Regions from separate parts of the Enterococcus casseliflavus genome, predicted to be linked through region 1. Evidence: predicted binding sites of a transcription regulator. Region 1 holds the regulator's gene; the other holds the start of a gene.
The links. The regulator LexA, encoded in region 1, represses DNA repair genes until DNA is damaged. The targets are predictions, from matches to a motif close to CNAACANNTGTTNG.

Region 1 (12,725 bases):
TGTCTGAGCATAGCTCAATCTTGGCGAAAAAAAGAATGATAGCAGGATGACCGCACAGGTAACCGTTTTTATCCATTTCATTCTTATACGTTGTTCAGTCAAAAGTGGTTCTCCTTCCAAAAAAGGCAGGAATAATTTACTATTCCTGCCAGTTGTTTCTTGTTGCAAGCTATGATCCTTCTTACGGATTTACTGTTTCGCCGCCACTATCAACAGAAGCAGTTAGCGTCCATGTCATTTCCGCAGTATAGTTGGTTGCTAGCTGCGTGGTAGAGCCTGGTACAAATAGTTGAATATCATCATTTCTGATAATTTCGTCTTCTTGTTTATTAAGATTTTGTTCCGTCAATTTTTCTTGATCTCCCCAGTAAATCGATGAAGCGCCCGCGCCTTGACCGACCGAAGCACGCATGACAGGAATGTCTTGATCGTTGACATCTAGGATCAACGCATTTTGTTCTTCACTATTGATAACGGCACTTGGCTGTAAGTCTCGATCACCTTCGCCTTTGTTGAACACGATCTCAGGGTTTGCCAACTTGATTTTTGCCCCAGTCAAGACATCCCCTGATTCAGAAGTAAAATCAGTTAGACTAACATTTAATGTCCAACCAGCATGCGTTCCTCGGGTATCTTGCACTTGGGCAAATGATACATACGGTGTCGTACCTGATTGATCAGCCAAATTACGCTCATCTGCAACCATTGAATACCAACGATCACTGGTAGAGATAGCATTCTGACCAAAATCAAAAGTTTTTGGTGCATAAGCAATGGTAAACGGACCCGTTTGCCCTGGCGGTGTTGGTTCGATTGTTTCTACTTCTGGGTTTACGACTGGTGGCTGTACCTCTGTTAGATCGCTTCCGTCTGAGGTAAATCCTATAACGTTATCGGTAGTCGTTTCTAATGAAGATTGGGCAAAGGCTTGAACGCCTCCGGCTAGTAAAGTGGTGGATAATACAGCGACCGTAGCTAAACGAATCTTTTGCATTTCTAGTTCCTTCTTTCTTTTTTATTCAGTACAAAACCAAGTTATTGAACCGTTTCTCCGTCCGGTCCGGCTGTTGCAGCCAATGTCCAAGTAAGGGTTGCTTCATAAAGAGCAGCGTCTTTTGCTGTTGATCCAGGAACAAGTAATTCGATTCCGGCATTTTCAACAACCTCTGCGCCTGCTTCCACTTGTCGATTGATTTCTTCCTGATCGCCCCAAACGACTGACGAAACGCCGGCACCTTTTGTTTGAGCGGCGGTCAGAACCGAACGCTCACTATTTGTAGCATCTAAAATCAATCCATCCGCATGAATTTGTGGTTCATTTTCTTGGTTGCTTCCGTTATATTCCAATTTCGGCGAATTAAAACGAATTCTTGCTCCAGTCAGTTCATTATTTTGTGTTCCTGATTCAAAAGCACTTAATGAAACTTTTAAATCCCAACCAGCATTTGTCCCGCGCGTATCTTGGACTTGGGCAAATGAAACATACGGAACTCTTTCTTCACTATCTTCCGCGTCTTTTAGCTTGTGTAATTCAGCCACTAGCTTATATTCTTGATCGGTATTAGAAATCACTTGCTCACCGAAATTAAGCGTAGGTGCGTAAGCAATCGTCAATGGTCCTGTTTGTCCTTCAGGGCCGACTGGATTGATCTCTACATCTGGACCATTAGGACCAGGATTTGGTGGTTGAACCACTGTCGCTTCGCTATCGTTTGGTACAAAGAGAACTTTCCCTTCTGTATCATGGTTTGTTACACTTTCAGTAGCGAAGGCTTCCGCGCTAATAGTAAATAAAGTTGCAGCTAAAACAGCTGCCGATGCAAATCGTACGAATTTCAAATTCATCCCTGCTTTCAAATTATTTGTCTTTTCTTTTTAACCATCATAAATTTTGATCGATGTTTGGTATATTGCGCATACAATGCAACCAGTACGAGCAGTAATCCAAGCAAGATTACGCCGTAAGTTTTTGTCTCGTTGGTCTTTGGTAAAATACCACCTGGTTTTGCTACCTCTTTTGGTGGCGAGATATTCTCTGTAGGGCCTGCTGGCGGTGCTGGTTTGGGTTGGCCAATAGGCTCATAAACACCGGTAAAAAGCACAGAGCTTTCTGTTTCAACCGACTGCACTTCCTGAGCATTCACCGCTGCCGTAGAAATAGTTATCCCATAAAAAAGAGTGCAAAACAGAACCATACGAACTAATTTCCATACCTTTTCTCCTTTCATTCTCCCTCCTCCTCTATACTTGCCACATCTTATAAGTGATCTTTTCAAAACTGCGTTTGTCTAGTATCCGTAACAAAAATGATTATGAGATTGTTAAAGAATCATTTCGAAATTTGCAACGCTTTTTCTGTCATTAGTAAAATAGCAGAGAAAGACTTATAACCTTTGACAAAGTTCACTATACTGATGATTTCCACAGATTTGAAATACTATTTTTCACCAATAGGTGAATTTCCTTATTAATATTACGTTATATTGACCAAAAATAAGCGGTTTTATAAAAAGAAAGGGTAGAAATTGTACGAAAAAAGCCATCATACTAAGCTCACAAATAGTTTTAAAAAAAAGGCGTATCGGAAGGTTCATTTCGCATCGAGCATCATCCCTCACACGATCTCTTTGTGAAAAAACACCTGATTTTGAGTGGTGTAATCAAAAAAATTCAGTAAGCTTATGTTTTTCCAGTTACTTGAAAAGGCTTTAATAAAGGGTATTACGTTAATTACCTGTTTTTTTATCAATTTGTGCAAAAAAAAAACGCTAAGCGATTTCGCTTAGCGTCTTGATCCTAGTTACTTTTGGTTTATGTTCACCATTAAATGGTTTTCTTCCCCTTCATCCGAAGTTTTCCTTCTTGGCACATTGTCAACAATGGACAAACCTCACACTTAGGTGCCCGGGCTGTGCAATGATAACGACCAAAGAAAATTAACGTGTGATGCGTTTTGACCCACAACGTATCTGGAATCTTTTTCATCAATGTTTGTTCGACTTCTAATACGTTGGCGTCTAGTTTACAGATGCGCAGCCTTTTTGATACCCGTTCGACATGCGTATCGACAGCGATTGCTGGAATGCCAAATGCATCGCCAAGAACGACGTTCGCTGTTTTTCTGCCGACACCTGGCAAAGAAATTAAGTCTTCTCTGGTTTGAGGCACTTCGCCTCCAAAACGCAGCAACAATTCAGAGGCACAAGCTTTGATATTTTTCGCTTTGTTTCGATAGAGACCAATCGATTTGATTTTTTCAATAATGTCTTCTAACGGCGCCTCGCTGAGAGCCTGCGGCGTTGGATATGCTTCAAAAAGTGCCGGTGTCACTTTATTGACTGACACATCCGTTGCCTGTGCGCTTAGAATGACAGCAATCAGCAATTCAAAGGCATTTTTTGACACTAGTTCTCCATGTGCTTCAGGAAACATCTCATACATTATTTCTATCGCAGTCATTGTTTTTTCTTTACTGATCATTGGACGAATTAAACTCCTTGTATCTTACTCTCCTTCTAACCAATTATGCATAGGGATTTTGGGCATTGGGCCATCTTCTTGTGTCGTAGTTTCATTTTGAAGAAACTGTTTTTTTCTTCTTTTTTGCTCTTCTTCTACTTGCGCTTTTGAGGTAATATTCTTGCGTTCCCACGAAAGCAAAATACGATCGATATAGTTTAAACTATACGCTTGATTCAAGACCGCTTCTCGCAAAGCAAACTGGACCAGCTCGGGATCATAGTGGTCCTCATCCAACCACTGCCCGATCCGTTGGTATTCGATCGCCGATAAGGGGCGACCAAATTCTCCTTCAAATAAGCGATACAACTCGCGTATCTTCTCTTCATTTGTTTTAGCGACTTCCTTTTTGGATTGCTGCTGCAAAAGAAACTCGAGTCGCTCATAAATGCCAGTGAAATCATAATAATCAATCATTTTTCCTGCGTCGTCTTTTTTTGAACCCATTCGCAGCACATCTTTTTTCAGCAATTGATTCAACCAATGATAGATCTCTTTTTGGTCGCTGCCCATCACCGAGGCGATCTCACGTAAATCTGGAAAATCATTGCCTTGCTCATGGCTGCGATACAGTTGCAGCCATAACAAAAATTCATCATTCGTCAAACCAAGATGATGGTAATTCTCTAAAAGCAAATTTGAAATCGTCGTTTGTCCTTTTGCCAAATATTCCTTTAACGAAACCATACTACATCCTCTTCTCCTTGGCTCACTTGAAACATTAAGATTCTTCCTATCAGGATCGAATCAATAAAAAGGGGACGACGCAAATGCGGACGTCCCACGATTCTTTGTTGGTTACGCTTTTTCTTTGACTGCTGCGATGATCTCAACTTCAACCAAAACATCTTTTGGTAAGCGAGCAACTTCGACAGCAGAACGTGCAGGTAACGCTTCATTGAACAATGTGCTATACGTATTATTGAAAGGAACGAAATCATTCATATTTTTTAAAAAACATGTCGTCTTAACGATATCATCTGGCGTAAGTTCCGCCGCTTCAAGAATCGCGTTGATATTTTTCAATACTTGCTGTGTCTGTACTTCAATCGTCGTACCGACAACTTCCCCCGTAACAGGATCTAATGGCACTTGACCAGAAGCAAACAAAAAGCCGTTTGCGATTTTTGCTTGAACATAAGGACCGATTGCTTGTGGTGCTTGATCTGTAGAAATTATCTTCATTTTGTTTCCTCCTCTTTCACTTGGCATTCGGGACATAGACCATAAACTTCTAGTCGATGGTTATTTATTTGATACCCAGTTAATTTCGAAGCCGCCATTTCGACATCTTCCAATCCTGGATAGTAAAAATCAGCGATCTTTCCACACTTTTGGCAGATAGCATGATAATGAGGCTCTGTTGTAAAATCAAAACGACTGGAGGCATCTCCATAATTCATTTCTTTTACAAAGCCAATTTCTGTGAACAAACGTAAGTTATTGTATACCGTTGCGACACTTATACCAGGAAAATGAACTTCAATCGCCCGATAAATCTCTTCAGCGGTTGGATGGGCATCGTGACTGGCTAAAAATTCTAATATCGCTACTCGCTGCGGTGTAATACGAATATTTTCATGTTTTAATCGTTTGATCGCTTCATCGTAGATCGTACTCACAGGAGTTCCTCCATTTCTCTTATCTTACCTATCATACTATGTAAAACCTAAAAATTCAAACAGCTTTCCTTGTTTTTTTCAAAGGAATAGCGCATTTTTCCAGCCCGTCTTCCCTCAGTTTTTCGAGAAAGAAAAGCAGACAAACGAATGCCTGCTTTCTCCCTCTTTGCTAGTCTTCAAACTGATACAGTGCCGTAGACAAATAGCGTTCACCATTATCTGGTACGATCGCTAAGACTTTTTTGCCTTTTCCTAAGTCCTTAGCAACCTCTAATGCCGCTTTGATCGCTGCACCAGAAGAAATCCCTACTAAGATTCCTTCTTTCATCCCAACTTGACGCGCAGTTTCCATGGCATCCTCACTAGCGATGGCAATCACCTGATCATAAATCTCAGTGTCTAGTACTTTAGGAACAAATCCCGTGCCGATCCCTTGGATCTTATGGGGACCAGGTTTGCCACCTCCTAAAATAGCTGATTCTGCAGGCTCAACGCCCACGATCTTCAAATTAGGATAGACGCGCTTCAATTCCTTCCCCGCACCAGTGATCGTGCCACCTGTGCCGATCCCAGCAACAAAAGCGTCTAACCCTTTAGATTCAAACGCATCCTCAATTTCTTTCCCTGTCGTTTTTTCATGGACTTCTGGATTGGCTGGGTTTTCAAATTGTAATGGCATATAATAGCCGTCTTGTTCTGCTAATTCTTTTGCTTTATTGATAGAACCAGTGATTCCTTCAGACCCAGGGGTCAAAATCAACTCTGCGCCATAAGCTTGAACAATTTTACGTCTTTCAATACTCATGGTTTCTGGCATAACCAGCACGACACGATAGCCTTTTGCCGTACCGATCATGGCTAAGCCGATCCCAGTATTCCCAGATGTTGGTTCGATGATGGTATCACCAGCTTTTAACAAGCCATTTTTTTCTGCTTTTTCAATCATGGCTAAAGCAATTCTGTCCTTGACACTTCCCCCAGGATTGAAGAACTCTAATTTCAGATACACATCCGCAGAACCTTCTTCTACGATGTGATTTAATTTGACGATTGGCGTATGCCCAACTAACTCATTGACCGATTGATAGATTTTTGTCATTGAAAATCCCTCCCGTTCTTATTCTTCCATTCTACCTAAAATAACCCCGAGTTGCGAATAAAAAGTAAGCAATTTCAAGTTTTTTCTTATTTTTTTATATTTGTTTGTATTCACTTTCTTGATTTTGTTTTTCCATTACAAAAAAACCTTAAGAATGATGCCATTTAGAGCAATCATTCTTAAGGCGGTATCAGATAATTAAACGATTAATTCTTGGCCAACAACAATGACCTCACTAGATAACCCATTTGTTGCCATTAGAGCGTCGACCGTTGTGCCAAATTTATTGGCGATATCCCAAAGTGTATCGCCTGAAGCAACGTGATAGCTCTGCGCTGTAGATCCGCTGTTTACCTGGGTCGTCGTTGTAGTTTGCGTAGTACTCGTGCTAGTCGTGCTCGTTGTACTTGTCCATGCGGTACTTTGCGTTGTCCCAGTATCAAAGCGTGTGAGCTGATACGTTTCAATTAACCAGTTCAGTTTTTGTGCATACCCTGGATCGGTAGCATAGCGCCCCGTCAAGTAATTCGTTGCATCATAAAATGAGGTTGTTTGGCTTTTCCAAACACCACTGTAATGAGCAGTTCCTGTCGCGAAACTCGTGCTGCGCAAGACATTCGCATGATCCTGAAACGATTCCCAGTAAGAGTTATATTGACGAAACGGTTCATTCATCTCTACCCACTGACCATTCAAATACTCTTGTGTAGGCATATAGACACTTTGTCCGTTGTAACTGCCTTTGACCCCAAACAAATTGTAATAGGGTGCATTGGATAACGCGGAAGAACCATAGCCGCTTTCCAAAATCGCTTGAGCAATCATCACAGAAGCATAGAGGTCATTGTTGGCAGCAACATCTTGTGCTGACCAGCCAATTTGCTCAATAAAACCTGAGATGTCCTGCGTCGCGTATTGATTCTCAGCAGCTTGTACCTGTTGAGGAACGAAAGTGACCGTCATTGGCGCTAACATCATTCCTGCCCCCATCAAAGAGACCACCGCCTTTTTAGTAGGTCTTTTTATCGTCTTCTTTGGTTGATGATGTCTTTCACTTCTTGTTTGATAACTTCCCATTTTTTTCCTCCAGTAACTGTACGTTTTTTCAAATAAATCAATACAGCTATTATACGGAAAAACGTCTAACAGTGCAAACAATGTTGATTTCACACACGAAAAAAGACTTTTAAAAAACTTCATGGATATCCTTCTCGGTTTACTAACTACCTAGAAGTTTTTAAAAAAACTATCGGAATGGTATTGCCTTACTTCCCTCTTGCTATTCAAAAAAGCTTGTGTCTTGCGGTACAACCATTTTTTGGAAATCTTAGCCACTATTACTTTAAATAAGTCACTCTAACACGTTTAAAGTGGCAAGGATCCAGACAAAAAAACACGCTCGAAAATCGAAAAGATTCTCGAACGTGCTATTTTTGATTGATTGTCGATCAATTAATCGATTGATTTGAAAGTATTCACGACATTCTCAACACTGAAGCCGAATTCCGCTAAGACTTTGTCACCAGGTGCGGATGCACCGAAATGATCGATCGCGATCACTTTTCCATGGCAACCGGTGTAACGTTCCCAACCAAATGGGGAAGCCGCTTCGATTGCTACCCGTTTTTTCACTGCTTTTGGCAAGACGCTTTCTTTGTATTCTGTGCTTTGTGCTTCAAACAGATCAAAGCTTGGTAAGGAGACTACCGATACATCGATGCCTTCTTCTGCCAATTTAGCTTGTGCTTGGACCGCAAGATTCACTTCAGAACCTGTGGCGATCAAAATACCCGCTGGTGTTTCACCGGCTTGTTTTGAAATCACATAGCCACCTTTTGCGACATTTTCATCCGCACCGGTTTGCGTGCCTTCGATCACTGGTAGATTTTGTCGGCTTAAGACTAAGACCGTTGGCTTATCGGTTGTTGTCATGGCCAGTTTCCAAGCAGCACGGGTTTCATTGCCGTCTGCTGGACGAATCACTTGGACATTTGGCATGCAACGGACGCTGGCTAATTGCTCGATTGGCTCATGCGTCGGTCCATCTTCTCCAACCGCCACGGAGTCATGCGTCAAGACATAGATCACAGGTGCATGCTGGATCGCAGACAAGCGCACCGCTGGACGCAAGTAATCAACGAAGACGAAGAAGGTTCCGCCATAGATTCGCGTACCGCCATGCAATTGAATGCCGTTCATGGCTGCTGCCATCGCAAATTCTCGGACACCAAACCAAATGTTGCGGCCTTCGTATTGGCCAGGTTCAAAGTCTTTTTCTGCTGCCACCATCGTGTTGTTGGATCCAGAAAGGTCAGCCGATCCACCCCAGAGACTAGGGACGGCTTTGGATAAGGCTTGGATCATCTCTTTGCTGGATACTCGACTAGCTTGTGAGCTGCCAACTTCGTAGCTTGGTAATGCTGCATCCCAATCTGCTGGCAATTCACCCGCAAAGGCTTGTTTGAATTGCGCCGCAAGTTCTGGGTAGTCTGCTTCATAGGCACGGAAGGTTTCGTTCCAAGCTGCTTCAGCTTTTTGCCCTTCATCGATCATGGTTTCTTTGAAGCGCGCGGCAACTTCTTCAGGTACGGTAAATTCTGGGTATTCCCAGCCATAAATCGCTTTGGCTGCAGAAATGCCTTCGGCACCGATCGGCGCACCATGAACGGCAGAGGTGCCTTGATTTGGCGCACCGTAGCCGATTACAGTCTTGATTTCGATCAAGGTTGGTTTGTCGCTTTCAGCTTTTGCTTCGTCGATCGCTTTCGAGATCGCTTCTAAATCATTGCCGTCTTCAACGAGAATGTGTTGCCAGCCATACGCTTCAAAACGCGCACCGACATTTTCTGTAAAGGCTTTTGAAGTTGGGCCATCTAGGGAGATGTCATTTGAATCGTACAAGACGATCAGTTTGTCTAATTTCATGTGACCAGCCATGGATGCAGCTTCTTGCGAAACACCTTCCATCAAGTCCCCATCGCCACATAAAGCGTAGGTATAGTGATCAATGACTTGATACTTGTCGCGATTGTAGGTTGCAGCCAAGTGGGCTTCGGCCATTGCCATACCGACTGCCATGGCGATCCCTTGTCCTAAAGGTCCAGTGGTTGCTTCCACGCCGTCTGTGTGATCGACTTCTGGATGTCCTGGCGTGCGGCTATCCCATTGACGGAAGCTTTTTAGATCCTCAATGGTCACATCGTAACCAGACACGTGCAACAAGCTGTACAATAACGCCGAACCGTGTCCAGCAGACAAAACAAAACGGTCACGATCCACCCAGTTGCGAGAAGTCGTTGGATTGACTTTCAAGTGTTTCGTCCACAAGGCATAGGCCATGGGTGCTGCCCCCATCGGTAATCCTGGATGTCCTGAATTGGCTTTTTGTACGGCTTCGATACTTAATGTACGAAGGGTGTTCACTCCTAATTGATCGATTTTATCAAACAATGGTAGTTCCTCCTAATTTAGGTTTTTTTTACCTTTATTACATCTTTCATTATACGTGATTCAGAAGCTTATTTCAATAGCAATGAAAAGGAATTCACAATTATCTGCCGTGGAGACCTTTTTTCTTTTGAATCTCTTTTAACTTCTCTGGTGTCACATCAGCACCTTCAGGGTCAACGATTTTCATTCCTTCGATATGGTGTCGCATCCCTCCACGAAAGGCGGTTAAATACTCTTCACGCAGAACTTTTTGTTCGTGGGTCTCAGCCTCAGTCAATCCTTCTGTTTTTTTCTTGTTGGCAAGTTCATTGATTCGAGCTAATTTTTCTTGAGATAGCATAGTTGTTCCTCCTTTTCCCTCTTGATTTTACTACAAACTAGCGAGCAAAAACAATAGCACAAAAAGCGAACATTTGTTTGAACAATCGATATAGCTATGGTACACTAAGGTTATCAAATGAAAGAAGGTGTCAGTTTTGGCAAAACGAACAGAAAATCGACAAATCGAAATTCTTAAGTTCATTCATACACGTGTCACTGAAAAAGGCTATCCGCCGACTGTTCGCGAAATTGGCGAAGCCGTTCAGTTATCTTCTACCTCAACTGTTCATGGCCATTTGTCCCGACTTGAAAAAAAAGGGCTGATCTTACGAGATCCTACAAAACCCAGAGCCATTGAATTAACTGCTTCCGGTCTTGAAAAAATCGATGTTCAACCAGCATCCATTCCGATGCTTGGTGTCGTAACTGCTGGAGAACCGATTTTAGCCGTGGAAGATGCATCCGATTTCTTTCCGATTCCGCCAGATTTAGCAAATAGTACCGGAAGTTTATTTATGTTGACGATCCGAGGAGAAAGTATGATCAATGCTGGCATTCTCGACGGTGATCAAGTAATCGTTCGTAAACAACAAAGTGCTCAAAATGGCGATATCGTGATTGCTATGACAGATGAAGACGAAGCTACGTGCAAACGATTCTATAAAGAAAAGAATTACATTCGCTTACAACCAGAAAATGATTATTTAGAACCAATCATTTTGCCTGACGTAACGATTTTAGGATTGGTTGTTGGATTGTATCGCCATCTGCTTTGATGCTCAACGAGCTGACTAGGAAATCTTCGTTTTTACGAAGATTTTTTTTCTTTCCTCTTTACAAAGCGAACAAACATTCGTATAATAGGTATACAAACATAAGTTCGTATTATTTAAGGAGTGAATGAGATGAAAGCAGTTCGTCGATTTGGTTTTATGTTGTGGGTATTATTGATGGGAATTGTTATTGGCTATTTTGGCGTTTTAAGTGCTGTTCTGATTTTTTGCCCTCTAATGATGCTTTGGTTCATGCTTTGGGATGAAAAGAAATTCCGCCAAGCAGAGCGCAAACGTAACCGCCATTATTATCACGATCATGATTTTTATCGTTATGAACCATGATCCTTCCCCTACATACGCCCATAAGGCAGCAGAAACAAAAAAGGACTCCAGCGAGTCCTTTCAGACTGTAGACAAAGTACTAGTTTTTAGTGCTTTGTCTTTTTTTATCCGTTAAAATAAGAGTATCAATTGGAGGTGTATCCAGATGCTCTCAAAACAAGATATGAGTAAACGCGCACAAATCGGTTTCTTTTCTCTTGAAGACTTGGTCCCACAGGACCATTTATTTCGGCAAATAGATCAATGTATTGATTTCTCCTTTATTTATGAATTGGTTAAAGAGAAATACGATGAAATCCAAGGACGTCCTAGCTTGGATCCTATTCTTCTAATTAAATTACCAATGATTCAATATCTATTTGGTATTAAAAGTATGAGACAAACAATAAAAGAAATAGAAGTGAATATCGCTTATCGCTGGTTTTTAGGTTTGAGTTTAGAAGATCCTGTTCCTCATTTTTCAACATTTGGTAAAAACTATACGCGACGGTTCAAAGGAACAGATCTCTTTGAAAAAATTTTTTATGAAATTCTAGAACAATGTATCGCTGAAGGTATCGTAGATACTTCCGAAGTATTTATTGATAGTACGCATATTAAAGCACATGCGAATCGTAACAAAAAAGAATCTGTCGAAGTAATGGAACAAGCTGTTTTTTATACAGATAAGCTGACAAAAGAAATCACCAAGAATCGAGAAAAACATTTAAAAAAGCCCTTAAAAGAAACAAACGCAGAAAGTAAAACTTCCTTGAAAAAAAGAAGTACGACTGATCCTGAAAGTGGTTGGTTTCATAAAGGTGAACACAAAGAAGTTTTTGCCTATAGCTCACAAGTGGCGTGTGATAAACATGGATGGATATTAGGTTATACTACACACCCAGGGAACTTTCATGACAGTCGTACGTTTGTTTCTTTATTTAACAAGCTCAAAGGAGCTTTTCCCCTAGAAAAATTAATTATGGATGCTGGGTATAAGACACCAGCAATTGCACATTTACTACTCGAACATAAATTGACCCCAATTTTCCCATACAAACGTCCTATGACTAAAAAAGGCTATTTCAAGAAACATGAATATGTTTATGACGATTACTATAATTGTTATATCTGTCCCAATAATAAAATACTCTCTTATGCCACTACCAATCGCAAAGGATATATCGAATACAAAAGCAATCCAAAGGATTGTAAAAATTGTCCTTTCTTGTCTAAGTGTACCAACTCAAAAAATCATACCAAAGTAATCACTAGACACATTTGGGCTGAAGCTATAGAGACCTGTGAAGAGATACGCCATCAAAGTTGGTTCAAAGAACTTTATAAAAAGAGAAAAGAAACCATTGAACGAATTTTTGGAACAGCAAAAGAATTTCATGGGTTACGTTATACCAATCAAATAGGAATTGAAAAAATGCACATGAAAATTGGGCTTACTTTTGCGTGTCTTAATATGAAAAAGCTGGCAAAAATAAAAAGGATCAGAGCGCAAAAGAGACGTTTTCCTAAAGGAAAACTGCCTAATCTATCGATTATCCATAGAATATTACATAGAAAAAAGACAAACCTCATGTTTGTATAAGGTTTGTCTACAGT
Region 2 (12,725 bases), 270 kb from region 1:
ATTGGTAAAGATTTGCTCAGGTGTACCGTCTTCCAAGAAGTTCCCGCCGTCAATAAACATCACACGGTTTGCTACTTCTTTGGCAAACCCCATCTCGTGAGTTACGATCACCATGGTCATTCCTTGTTTTGCCAAATCCTTCATAACATTCAGTACATCGCCAACCATTTCTGGATCGAGTGCGGAGGTTGGTTCATCGAACAACATAACATCGGGATTCATTGCTAAAGCTCTAGCGATCGCCACCCGTTGTTTTTGTCCTCCAGACAGATTGTCAGGGTACATGTCTTTTTTATCTGCCAAACCGACCGTTTCTAATAAACGAATTGCGTTCTTTTCCGCTTCTTGCCGAGAAGCATTTTTTAGATCCATCGGGGCTAAAATGATATTTTCTAAAACCGACAAGTGAGGGAAGAGATTGAAATGCTGAAACACCATGCCGATATGTTGACGAACAGCATTGATATTGGTGTTTTTATCCATCAGATGTGCGCCGTCAACGATAATATCGCCGCTGGTTGGTTCTTCTAAGCGGTTCAAACAGCGTAAGAACGTCGATTTACCAGATCCTGAAGGACCGATCACACAAACGACTTCTCCTTCAGCGATTGAAACATTGATATTGTTCAATACGGTATTGTCGCCGTATTTTTTCACAAGATTTTCAACTAAGATTTTTTCTTTCATGCTATTTCACCTTCTTTTCTAAAACTTTTGCAAGTTTCGTTAAAGCTGTGATCACGACTAAGTAAATAATCGCGATGATCAAGTAAACATAGGTACTTTGCGTAGTCCGTGCAACGATGATTTTCCCAGTTTGCAATAATTCTACGACTCCGATAACCGAGATGATCGTTGTATCTTTCAATGAGATAACGAATTGGTTAACGAAAGATGGAATCATGATTTTGATCGCTTGCGGTAAAATGATTTTCTGCATTGTCCGAGTGTAGGTCATCCCCAAACTTCGAGAGGCTTCCATCTGACCTTTTGGCACCGCATTGATCCCGCCACGGACGATCTCAGCGATATAGGCACTGGCATTTAAAGTCAATGTAATGACCCCGGCTGCAAAGTCGGGAATCGTGATACCAATGGCATCGGAAAGGCCGAAGAAGATGAAGAAAGCCAATACCATCATAGGAATACCACGAATGATATCAACATAGATCCCTGCAAAAACCCGCAATGCTTTGATTGGAGCAACACTAAATAGTCCAAAAATGATGCCGATCACTAATGCTAAGGCAAAAGAAATCAATGCTAGTAAAAGGGTATTCCATAAACCTTTTAATAAGACGTTATAGTTGTTGCTGATCAAACCAGTGATCGTTGATTCATCCACTCGTTTTTCTGTGGCAGAGCCATCTTCAATGTATTTATTGATGATTTGATCGTACTCGCCAGTCCGTTTCATTTCTTTCAATGCTTCATTGAACATTTGGATCAGTTCAGGATTTTGGCCTTTTTTCACCGCAAAACCGTACTGACCGCCAGATTCTTTTTCAATCGGTGTCACTAGTTTTTGACCTTGGCTGATGGCATAACCGATCACTGGATAATCATCCATCATGGCATCGATTTGTCCGCCGTTAACAGCTGCATATAATTGATCGGCTGCATCATAATATTTGATCGAATAGCCATATTTTTCTTCGTTGGCGATCAAGAAGTCTGCACTTTCTGTTCCCACTTTCGCACCAACGGTTTTTCCATCTAGATCTTCATAGGAATTGATGGAATCATTGCCTTCTTTTACAGCGATCTGAATGCCGCTTTCAAAGTAAGAGTCTGAGAAGTCGTAGGATTGGCGACGCTCATCAGTGATCGTCATCCCAGCGATCATCCCATCTGCTTGGTTACCATCCAAGGCTTGCAAAGCTCCTGAAAAACCGATGAAATTGAATTCAATGTTGAACCCTTGCAATTCTGCCGCCCGATTCATTAAATCAACATCGATCCCTACATACTCATTGTCTTCATTTTGGAATTCAAATGGAGCGAAGGCGGAGTCACTGGCAATTCGGTAAACATCTTTCTTTGGTTCGACTTTCACCATTTCACTGGTGTCTGCATCTGAATCAGACGTTGTGATGTAAGTATTGACGATTTCGTCGTATTTGCCAGAAGCTTTCATGTTGGCTAAACCAGCATTGAATTTTTCAAGTAGTTCTTGATTTTGGTCTTTTCTGACAGCGAATCCGTAAGAAGCACCTTTTTCAGGTTCGCCGACAAGTTTCATGGGTTCGCCGTTGTTAATGGCATAGCCAAGCACTGGATAATCATCAAAAGCGGCTGCCACAGTACCATTGCGTACAGCGCCATACAACCCAGTAGCGTCATCATAAAGTTTGATGTCGTAGCCATACTGATCTTTGTTTTCTTCTAAAAAGCGGGCACTTTCGGTACCAACCTTTGCACCGACCGTTTCGCCCTCAAGATCTTCGTAGCTAGTAATGCTGTCATTGTCAGCAGCTACCGCCATTTGAATCCCACTATCAAAATAAGGATCTGAGAAATCAAACGTTTCTTTGCGTTCATCAGTGATGCTCATTCCAGCAATCATGCCATCTAACTGATTTGATTGCACGCCTTGAATGGAAGCGTCAAAGCCTAAAGGACGTAAATCAACTGCAAAACCTTGATCTTCAGCGATCGCGTTTAATAAATCTATATCGATCCCAACGTATTCATTATTTTCATTTTGGAATTCGAAAGGAGCAAATGTTAAATCTGTTCCTATCTTATACGTAGTTTCCTCCGCACTTGCTGACTTTACTGATAGCGTAAAAATGCTGATAATCAGCGCGATTAAAGCGAAGGACATGTGTTTTCTTTTCAAGAAAATTCCCCCTTTAGATATAACGTATTTATAGATTATATGGATTTTTTCTTCAACACACAAGTCTTTCTCTTTAAAAATATGACAAAATTGCTTAAACCTCACATCAGATGTTAGAAAATCAAACATGTTAAGTTATGCTTAATCGCATGAAACTTTCATAGCAAATGATGGCGAAAGTATGTTCGCTATGATATACTTATTTATGGAAAAGCGGCAGCGAGTTTTTCTTTTTTTGTTGTCGTTTAGAATAATCGAGGGGGAATGAAGATGATCGAAAGAACAACTTCCCATGAATTTGACTTAGTATCAAAATATCAACCAGCTGGGGATCAACCAGAAGCGATCCATCAATTGGTTGACGGGGTGGTCGGTGGAAAAAAAGCACAGATTTTGTTGGGAGCCACTGGGACCGGTAAGACTTATACGATTTCTAATCTAATCAAGGAAGTCAATAAACCGACATTGATCATTGCCCATAATAAAACATTGGCTGGACAATTATATGGCGAGTTTAAGGACTTCTTTCCAAATAATGCAGTCGAGTATTTTGTCAGTTACTATGATTACTATCAACCAGAAGCGTATGTTCCTTCCAGTGATACATACATCGAAAAAGACTCCAGTGTCAACGATGAAATCGATAAGCTGCGTCACTCGGCGACAAGTTCTTTATTAGAGAGAAACGATGTGATCGTTGTAGCTTCTGTCTCCTGTATTTTCGGTTTAGGTTCGCCGATCGAGTATGCCAGACAGGTTGTTTCTTTACGAGTAGGGATGGAAAAGTCTCGGGATCAACTATTAAAAGAATTGATCGAGATCCAATTTGAACGAAACGACATCGATTTTCAACGGGGACGTTTTCGCGTGCGCGGCGATGTTGTGGAGATTTTCCCAGCTTCTCGTGATGAGCGAGCGTTACGCATTGAGTTTTTTGGCGATGAAATCGATCGGATTCGTGAAGTCGATGCCTTGACGGGCGAGATCATGAGTGACACCGAACATGTGTCGATCTTTCCGGCAACGCACTTTGTGACCAATGAAGACCATATGGAACATGCGATCGCTTCGATCCAAAGTGAACTCGATGAACGACTGAAAGTTTTGCGAGCAGAAAATAAGCTGCTGGAAGCACAGCGTTTAGAGCAGCGAACCAACTATGATATTGAAATGATGCGAGAAATGGGGTATACCTCAGGAATCGAAAACTACTCTCGCCATATGGATGGACGAAAAGAAGGCGAACCGCCTTATACGTTATTGGATTTCTTCCCAGATGATTTTCTATTAGTAATCGACGAATCACACGTAACGATGCCCCAAGTTCGTGGGATGTATAATGGTGACCGTGCTAGAAAACAAATGTTAGTGGATTATGGCTTCCGTTTGCCTTCTGCACTGGACAACCGTCCGTTACGCTTGGAAGAATTTGAGAAGCATGTCAATCAAATCGTCTATGTGTCAGCAACACCTGGCCCCTATGAATACGATCAAACCGATACCGTCGTTCAACAAATCATTCGTCCGACTGGTCTGTTAGATCCGGTGATCGAAGTACGACCGATCATGGGTCAAATTGACGACCTCGTAGGAGAAATCAATGAGCGAGTCGAGCGAAATGAACGGGTCTTTGTCACGACCTTGACGAAAAAAATGTCTGAAGATTTGACGGATTACTTTAAAGAATTAGGGATCAAAGTCAAATACTTGCACAGTGACATCAAAACATTGGAACGAACAGAGATCATTCGCGACCTGCGTCTCGGTGAATTTGATGTACTGGTCGGAATCAACTTACTGCGAGAAGGGTTAGACGTCCCAGAAGTTTCCCTGGTTGCGATCCTTGATGCCGATAAGGAAGGATTCTTGCGCAGTGAGCGTTCATTAGTCCAAACCATCGGACGAGCAGCTCGAAACTCAGAAGGAAAAGTAATCATGTACGCCGATAAAATGACCGATTCGATGCAGCGAGCGATCGACGAAACAGCGCGACGCCGAAGTATTCAAGAAGCCTATAACGAAGAACATGGAATCGTACCGAAAACCATCATCAAAGAGATTCGCGATCTGATCGCGATCACGAAAGTGGCGGAAGAAACTGGCGAATACACCACGACTTCTTATGAAGAACTGAGTCGTGAAGAGAAAGCAACCTTGTTGTTGAAATTAGAAAAAGAAATGAAAGATGCTGCGAAAGCACTGGATTTTGAAACGGCTGCTACCTTGAGAGATACTATTCTTGAGCTAAAAGCTGCTGATTAGAAGGAGAAACAATATGGCAAATGATAAAATCGTGATCCATGGGGCACGGGCCCATAATTTAAAAAATATCGATGTGACGATTCCCAGAGACCAGCTCGTTGTTGTAACTGGTCTTTCGGGTTCAGGGAAAAGCTCCTTAGCATTTGATACGTTGTATGCCGAAGGACAGCGCCGATATGTCGAAAGTCTATCGGCATATGCCCGTCAGTTTTTAGGGCAAATGGATAAACCCGACGTAGATAGCATTGATGGACTTAGTCCAGCGATTTCTATCGATCAAAAAACCACCAGTAAGAACCCGCGATCAACAGTGGGGACGGTTACTGAAATCAATGATTATCTGCGGCTTCTTTACGCCAGAATCGGTCACCCAATCTGTCCCAATGATCATATCGAGATTACTAGTCAGTCGGTTGAGCAGATGGTGGATGAAGTTTTGGCATTACCAGAACGCACCAAGATCCAATTGTTGGCACCTATCGTTTATCAAAAGAAAGGGCAGCACAAAAAAGTCTTCGAACGTATCCAAAGAGAAGGTTATGTTCGGATGCGGGTGGATGGCGAAGTCTATGATGTCTCTGAAGCGCCTGAATTAGAAAAAAATAAAAAGCATGATATTGCCATCATCATTGACCGAATCGTTGTAAAGGAAGGCATCCGTTCTCGTCTGTTTGATTCCTTTGAAGCGGCATTACGTTTAGCTGATGGCTATGCGGTAGTCGATGTGATTGGTCAAGAAGAGATGCTTTTCAGTGAACATTATTCTTGTCCGTATTGTGGCTTTACAGTTGGTGAATTAGAACCACGGCTCTTTTCATTCAATGCGCCTTTTGGTGCTTGTCCAGACTGTGATGGTCTTGGTGTGAAGCTAGAAGTCGATGTCGACCTAGTGATTCCCGATCAAAGCAAAACGTTGCGTGAAGGTGCACTATTACCTTGGAACCCAATCAGTTCACAGTATTATCCGCAAATGCTGGAACAAGCCTGCCAAGAGTTCAATATCGATATGGATACACCCTTTGAAGAACTGCCAGAAGAACACAAAGACATTATTTTGAATGGTTCGAATGGAGAAATTTTCCATTTCCATTATGAGAATGATTTCGGTGGCGTGCGTGATGTTGAGGTAGCTTTTGAAGGGATATTATCAAATATCAAACGCCGTTATCATGAAACCAACTCTGATTTCACCCGTGATCAAATGCGTTTGTATATGACGGAATTGACTTGTAAAACTTGTCATGGCTATCGTTTGAACCCTCAAGCGCTGTGCGTGCAAGTCAACGGAAAACACATTGGTGAAATGAGCGAGATGGCAATCAACAATGCGTTGAACTTTGTCGAAGAATTGAAACTATCGGAACAAGAGCAAATGATCGCACGTCCGATCGTGAAAGAAGTCGATGATCGTCTAAGCTTCTTGAAAAATGTCGGATTGGACTATTTGACCTTGAGTCGTGCATCAGGCACACTCTCTGGTGGGGAAGCGCAACGGATTCGTTTGGCAACACAAATCGGCTCCAATTTGTCTGGGGTGCTTTACATTCTTGATGAGCCATCGATCGGTCTTCACCAACGGGATAACGATCGCTTGCTAGATTCATTGCGGAAAATGCGCGATCTTGGGAATACGCTGATCGTCGTTGAGCATGACGAAGACACGATGCGGGCAGCGGACTACTTGATCGATGTCGGTCCAGGTGCAGGACACGCAGGTGGCGAGATCGTCGCTGCAGGCACTCCTGATGAAGTCGCAGCCAATGCGTCTTCCTTAACAGGTCAGTACTTATCAGGAAAACGACAAATCCCGACACCAACGGAACGCCGCAAAGGCAATGGTGAAAAGATTCGTGTGACCGGTGCTTCTGAGAATAACTTGAAAAACATTTCGGTCGATTTTCCATTAGGAAAGTTCGTCGCCGTTACTGGGGTCTCTGGCTCTGGTAAATCGACATTAGTCAATGAAATTTTGAAAAAAGCCTTGGCGCAAAAAATCAATCGGAATTCGAACAAACCTGGTCGCTTTAAAACCATTACTGGTTATGAAGCGATTGAGAAATTGATAGATATCGATCAAAGCCCTATCGGTCGGACGCCTCGAAGCAATCCAGCAACGTATACCAGTGTCTTTGATGACATTCGCGATTTATTTGCTAAAACCAATGAGGCGAAAGTCCGTGGTTACAAAAAAGGCCGCTTTAGTTTTAATGTAAAAGGTGGACGTTGTGAAGCATGTAAAGGGGACGGAATCATCAAGATCGAGATGCACTTCTTACCTGATGTCTACGTACCTTGTGAGGTTTGTCATGGCAAACGTTATAACTCAGAAACGTTAGAAGTTCATTACAAAGGAAAAAATATTTCGGAAATCTTAGATATGACCGTGGAAGATGCAGTGGAATTTTTCCAACATATTCCTAAAATCCATCGAAAATTGCAAACGATCGTCGATGTCGGTCTAGGTTATGTCACGATGGGACAACCAGCGACTACTTTGTCTGGTGGGGAAGCGCAACGGATGAAGCTTGCCAGTGAACTGCACAAAAATTCCAATGGCAAGAGTTTTTATATCTTAGATGAACCGACGACTGGTCTGCATACGGATGATATTGCCCGTTTGTTGAAAGTTTTGGAACGATTTGTCGACGCTGGCAATACCGTTTTAGTGATCGAACACAACTTGGATGTCATCAAATCAGCGGACCATGTGATTGATCTAGGTCCAGAAGGTGGCGAAGGCGGTGGAACGATCATTGCAACTGGTACACCAGAAGAGATTGCTGCGGTTTCTGAAAGCTACACCGGTCATTATTTGAAAAAAGTCCTTTAAGCAAGGAAAAGAGCACTCACTTTTTTACTTGTCTGTCAATAGGTTTCGCTAAAGTTTAAGGAAGCGTGAAATATCTGCAAATTTCATGATAAGGGCTTGAAATCAAAATTTTATTTGATAGAATAGCAATAGGTATACGTATATTCGCATTGAATAAACTGCCTATAAGTTCTATCCGTTCAAAGTGGGAGAAAGCAATCAAAGATAGATACTTTGATTGCTTTTTTCTTTGTGGTATTATAATTCTATTGTAATTAAACGAAACGAGAGAGGTCGTTTTTCGTATTCAAAAGAGAGAGTGATTTTTGATGAGTCAGGAAAATTTTCTTCCCATATTATTAGGAAGCGATATGAATGTTTATGGTATGGCCAGAGCATTCCACGAAGCATATGGCATTCAATCAGTTGCTTATGCTGGTGCGGAACTTGCGCCAACCCGCTTTAGTAAAATTGTTACAATCAATCAAGTGGAAGGTTTTGACCATGATCCAGGATTCACTGAGACGTTGATCAAGTTAGGTAAAAATACTTACAACGATCCTGCCATGAAATATTTATTGATTCCCTGCGGCGATGGCTATGCAGAACTGTTAGCGAAGCATAAAGAAGAATTGAAGCCTTATTATACCTTTATTGCCAATGACTATTCCTTATTAAAACGGTTGATCAATAAAGTCAGTTTTTACGAAGTTTGCGAGGAATATGGCTTGCCTTATCCTAAGACCTTCATTTTAACACCTGAACTGTTGACGGAAGGAACATTCAAAGGAGAGCTGCCTTTTGATTTTCCTGTGGCTTTGAAACCAGCAAATAGTGTCGCGTGGCTGTCAGTTGATTTTGAAGGACGCAAAAAAGCCTTCATTATTGACAATCGAACAGAATTTGAAGAAATTGTTTCTCGCATTTATCAAGCGGGCTATCAATATGAAATGATCGTCCAAGATTTTATTCCTGGGGATGACAGCAACATGCGGGTCTTAAATGCCTATGTTGATGAGAATCACGAAGTTCGCGTGATGGGCTTAGGTCATCCTTTATTAGAGGATCCAACGCCTGGAGCTGTTGGGAATTATGTCGTGATCATTCCAGATGAAAATGATCAAATCTATCAAATGATCCGTAAGTTTTTAAAAGAGATCGAATATGTTGGATTTGCCAATTTTGATTTGAAATATGATGCGCGAGACGGTCAATATAAATTATTTGAAATCAACTTGCGTCAAGGAAGAAGCAGTTTCTTTATTACCTTAAGCGGATTGAATCTGGCGAAGTTCATCACAGAGGATTTAGTTTTCGAAAAACCTTACACAGAAACGGTTTATGGCAAAGCTGACGCGCCTGAAGCGAAATTATGGCTAGGGGTACCAAAAAACATTTTCTTGACTTATGCAAAAGAAAATCCTGCGAAAGAACGCGCAAAAAAATTATTAGCAGAAAATCGCTGGGGAACGACTGTCTTTTACAAAAAAGACTTATCTCTAAAGCGTTGGATTCTATTAAAGAGAATGTTCCATCTGTACAACAAACGATTCAAAACGTATTTCCATACGAAAGAAGGCTAGAAGATGGAGAATTTTTTTAGTATTTTAGGCGGCATGGGAACGTTAGCGACGGAAAGTTTTGTCCGCATTTTAAACCGACGGACACAGACCCATAAAGACCAAGATTACTTGAACTATGTTTTATTCAATCATGCGACAGTCCCAGATCGGACGGCATATATTTTAGACAACACGTTAGAAAACCCTGTTCCATATTTAATGGACGACATCGAAAAACAAAATTTGTTAAAGCCAAATTTTATTGTGTTGACTTGTAATACTGCCCATTATTTTTTTGATGAGCTGCAAGCTGCCACTGAGATCGAGATTTTGCATATGCCTCGTGAGGCGGCGAAAGTCGTTTTTGAAAAAGGCGTCACTGGAAAAGTGGCCTTTCTTGGGACAGAAGGCAGTGTCAAAGCTGGCATCTATGAAAAAGAATTGCGGAAGTTCGGACTTGACGTCTATCTTCCAGAGCCGACGATCCAAAAAAAGGTCAATACATTGATCTATGATCGAATCAAAGAAAATGATCATTTGGATCAAGAACTTTACTTTGAGATACTGGAAGAAGTCACCGAACGTATCGGCTGTGAAAGCGTAGTGCTCGGATGTACCGAGTTGTCCTTGATGGATGAATTTGTGACTGATAATCCGTATCCAGTCGTCGATGCCCAATCGATTTTAGTTGATCGGACGATCGAAAAAGCATTGGCAAATCGCCAATCAATCTAAAGCTGATAGCGACGTTAGCGGCATTTTTTGAGCTAACGTCTTTTTTTATGCCGGTGTTCCAATGATACGCCCGGCATGATATAATAGAGTTGTTTCAGAAAGGAGTTTTACCTATGACTGAAGTGGATCATTTAGAATTGGTCATTATTACTGGGATGAGCGGAGCCGGCAAAACGGTCGCGATCCAGAGTTTTGAAGATATGGGGTACTTTTGTATCGATAATATGCCCCCAAGCTTGATCCCTAAATTTTGGGAACTGATCAAAGAATCAGGAAAAGTGACGAAAATTGCCTTAGTTGTCGATCTGCGTTCAAGATCGTTTTTTGAAGAAATCCAAAGTATGCTGATCGATATTGAAAACACGAATTTTATCGACACACGGATGCTCTTTTTAGATGCATCGGACAATGAATTGGTGTCAAGATACAAAGAAACGAGAAGAGCACATCCATTAGCGATGGATGGCTTAGTTACGGAAGGGATTCGGAAAGAGCGAGCGATCTTAAACGATTTGAAGACGCGTGCCAGTATTGTTATCGACACAACGACGCTGACCCCACGGCAATTGAGAGAAAAAATCAATCAAGAATTTCGTGCTTCTCATGAGACAGGGTTTCGTATTGAAATACTTTCGTTTGGCTTCAAGTATGGCTTGCCGATCGATGCTGATATTGTGATGGATGTTCGTTTCTTACCGAATCCCCATTACATTCCAGAGTTGCGTCCTTTAACGGGTAAAGATGAACCCGTGTATGAGTACGTCATGTCTTTTCCAGAAACGGAAGAATTCTATCAGCAATTTAGTACACTGTTGCAAACGATCATGCCAGGCTATGTCAAGGAAGGCAAAAGCAGCTTGACGGTGGCTATCGGCTGTACTGGGGGCCAACACCGTTCAGTTGCATTATCTGAGCGCATCGGTGCGGTTTTGGCAGAAGACTATCGCGTCAATATTACTCATCGCGACAAAGATAAGCGTAAAGAGACGGTGAATCGTTCATGAAAATGAAAACGTACCGGATCAGAAAGCCGAAGATCGTTGTGGTAGGTGGCGGAACTGGGTTACCAGTCATCCTGAAGAGCTTGCGGAATCAGGGTGTCGACATCACAGCGATCGTTACGGTCGCTGATGATGGCGGTAGCAGCGGCGAGATTCGCAATTTGGTTTCCTCTATCTCGCCACCGGGGGATCTGCGCAATGTTTTGGCGGCTCTATCTGATATGCCGCAACTGTATAATGATATTTTTCAATACCGTTTTAAAGCCGAAGACAAATTTTTAGCCAATCATGCCCTGGGGAACTTGATTATTGCGGCGATTGCTGAAATGCGCAGCAGTACCTATGAAGCCATTCAAATTTTGTCAAAAATCATGCATATCGATGGACGAGTTTATCCTTCGTCAGATCTGCCATTGGTGTTGCACGCTGTTTTTAAAGACGGCACCGAAGCGGTAGGAGAGTCCAAGATTGCGGTTGATCGCAAAACGATCGATCGGGTCTTTGTTCGTAATCAAGAAAATAATGATGAGCCGAAAGCAGCTCGTAAAGTTGTTTCTTCAATTATGGAGGCAGATATGATCGTCTTGGGTCCTGGTAGTCTCTTTACTAGTATTTTGCCCAATCTCATGATTAGCGAGATCGGCCAAGCAATGTTGGAAACACAAGCTGAAACGGTTTATATTTGTAATATCATGACCCAAAAAGGTGAAACTGAACACTTTAGTGATGCCGACCATGTGCGGGTCCTGCATAAGCATTTAGGCAAACCCTTTATTGATACGGTGTTAGTCAACACCGAGAAAGTTCCAGCAGGGTATATGGACCCAGAGATTTATGATGAATATCTTGTACAAGTGAAACACGATTTCCAAGGACTGCGAGAAGAAGCCAGCCGTGTCATTTCAGCTGACTTTCTGGAGCTTAGAGATGGCGGAGTTTTTCATGACGGAGATAAAGTGATTGAAGAACTTCTACGTATCGTTTACGGGGCCAAAATCTAAGAAAGGAGGGATTTTTTTATGTCCTTTGCAGCAGAAGTAAAAAAAGAATTGACCGCATTAGAAGTTCATCGCGAACATGCCAAGGCAGAATTGGCCGCTTTGATTCGGATGAATGGGTCATTAAGTATCAACAACCAACAATTTGTTTTAAACGTTCAAACAGAAAACGCGGCGATCGCCAGACGCATCTATTCGTTACTAAAAGATCATTACGACGTGCGCAGCGAATTGCTGGTCCGTCGTAAAATGAAATTAAAAAAGAACAACGTTTACATCGTTCGTTTGAAGCAAGATACACAGCGCGTGCTTTTGGACTTAGATATCATGGACGGGCTGATGTTTCAAAGCCATGTTTCTGATGAGATCATGGGCAATACTCAAAAAATGCGTTCCTATTTACGCGGCGCTTTCATGGCATCTGGGTCCATCAACAATCCAGAAACCAGCCGCTATCATTTAGAGATCTATTCCATCTACGAGGAGCATAACCAAGATATTTGCGATATGCTAAAC

Region 2: uvrB (excinuclease ABC subunit UvrB) is a predicted target of LexA. The motif match lies at 3,017-3,030, and genes of this name have one in related genera.

The regions. Positions count from the first base shown of each region.
Region 1 is NZ_CP119393.1:1,728,751-1,741,475, reverse strand. Features, by position in the region: gene P0G38_RS08445 (WxLIP family cell surface protein) at 1-168, opposite strand, end outside; gene P0G38_RS08440 (WxL domain-containing protein) at 182-994, opposite strand; gene P0G38_RS08435 (WxL domain-containing protein) at 1,036-1,839, opposite strand; gene P0G38_RS08430 (LPXTG cell wall anchor domain-containing protein) at 1,854-2,228, opposite strand; gene nth (endonuclease III) at 2,824-3,480, opposite strand; gene P0G38_RS08420 (DnaD domain protein) at 3,505-4,206, opposite strand; gene P0G38_RS08415 (RidA family protein) at 4,318-4,704, opposite strand; gene P0G38_RS08410 (Fur family transcriptional regulator) at 4,701-5,141, opposite strand; gene cysK (cysteine synthase A) at 5,311-6,240, opposite strand; gene P0G38_RS08400 (glucosaminidase domain-containing protein) at 6,439-7,317, opposite strand; gene tkt (transketolase) at 7,693-9,690, opposite strand; gene P0G38_RS08390 (DUF896 family protein) at 9,791-10,030, opposite strand; gene lexA (transcriptional repressor LexA) at 10,167-10,787, shown strand; gene P0G38_RS08380 (hypothetical protein) at 10,917-11,129, shown strand; gene P0G38_RS08375 (IS1182 family transposase) at 11,275-12,711, shown strand.
Region 2 is NZ_CP119393.1:1,996,913-2,009,637, reverse strand. Features, by position in the region: gene P0G38_RS09790 (amino acid ABC transporter ATP-binding protein) at 1-687, opposite strand, end outside; gene P0G38_RS09785 (amino acid ABC transporter substrate-binding protein/permease) at 689-2,842, opposite strand; gene uvrB (excinuclease ABC subunit UvrB) at 3,113-5,104, shown strand; gene uvrA (excinuclease ABC subunit UvrA) at 5,118-7,934, shown strand; gene P0G38_RS09770 (carboxylate--amine ligase) at 8,243-9,496, shown strand; gene P0G38_RS09765 (amino acid racemase) at 9,500-10,210, shown strand; gene rapZ (RNase adapter RapZ) at 10,324-11,214, shown strand; gene P0G38_RS09755 (gluconeogenesis factor YvcK family protein) at 11,211-12,212, shown strand; gene whiA (DNA-binding protein WhiA) at 12,231-12,725, shown strand, end outside.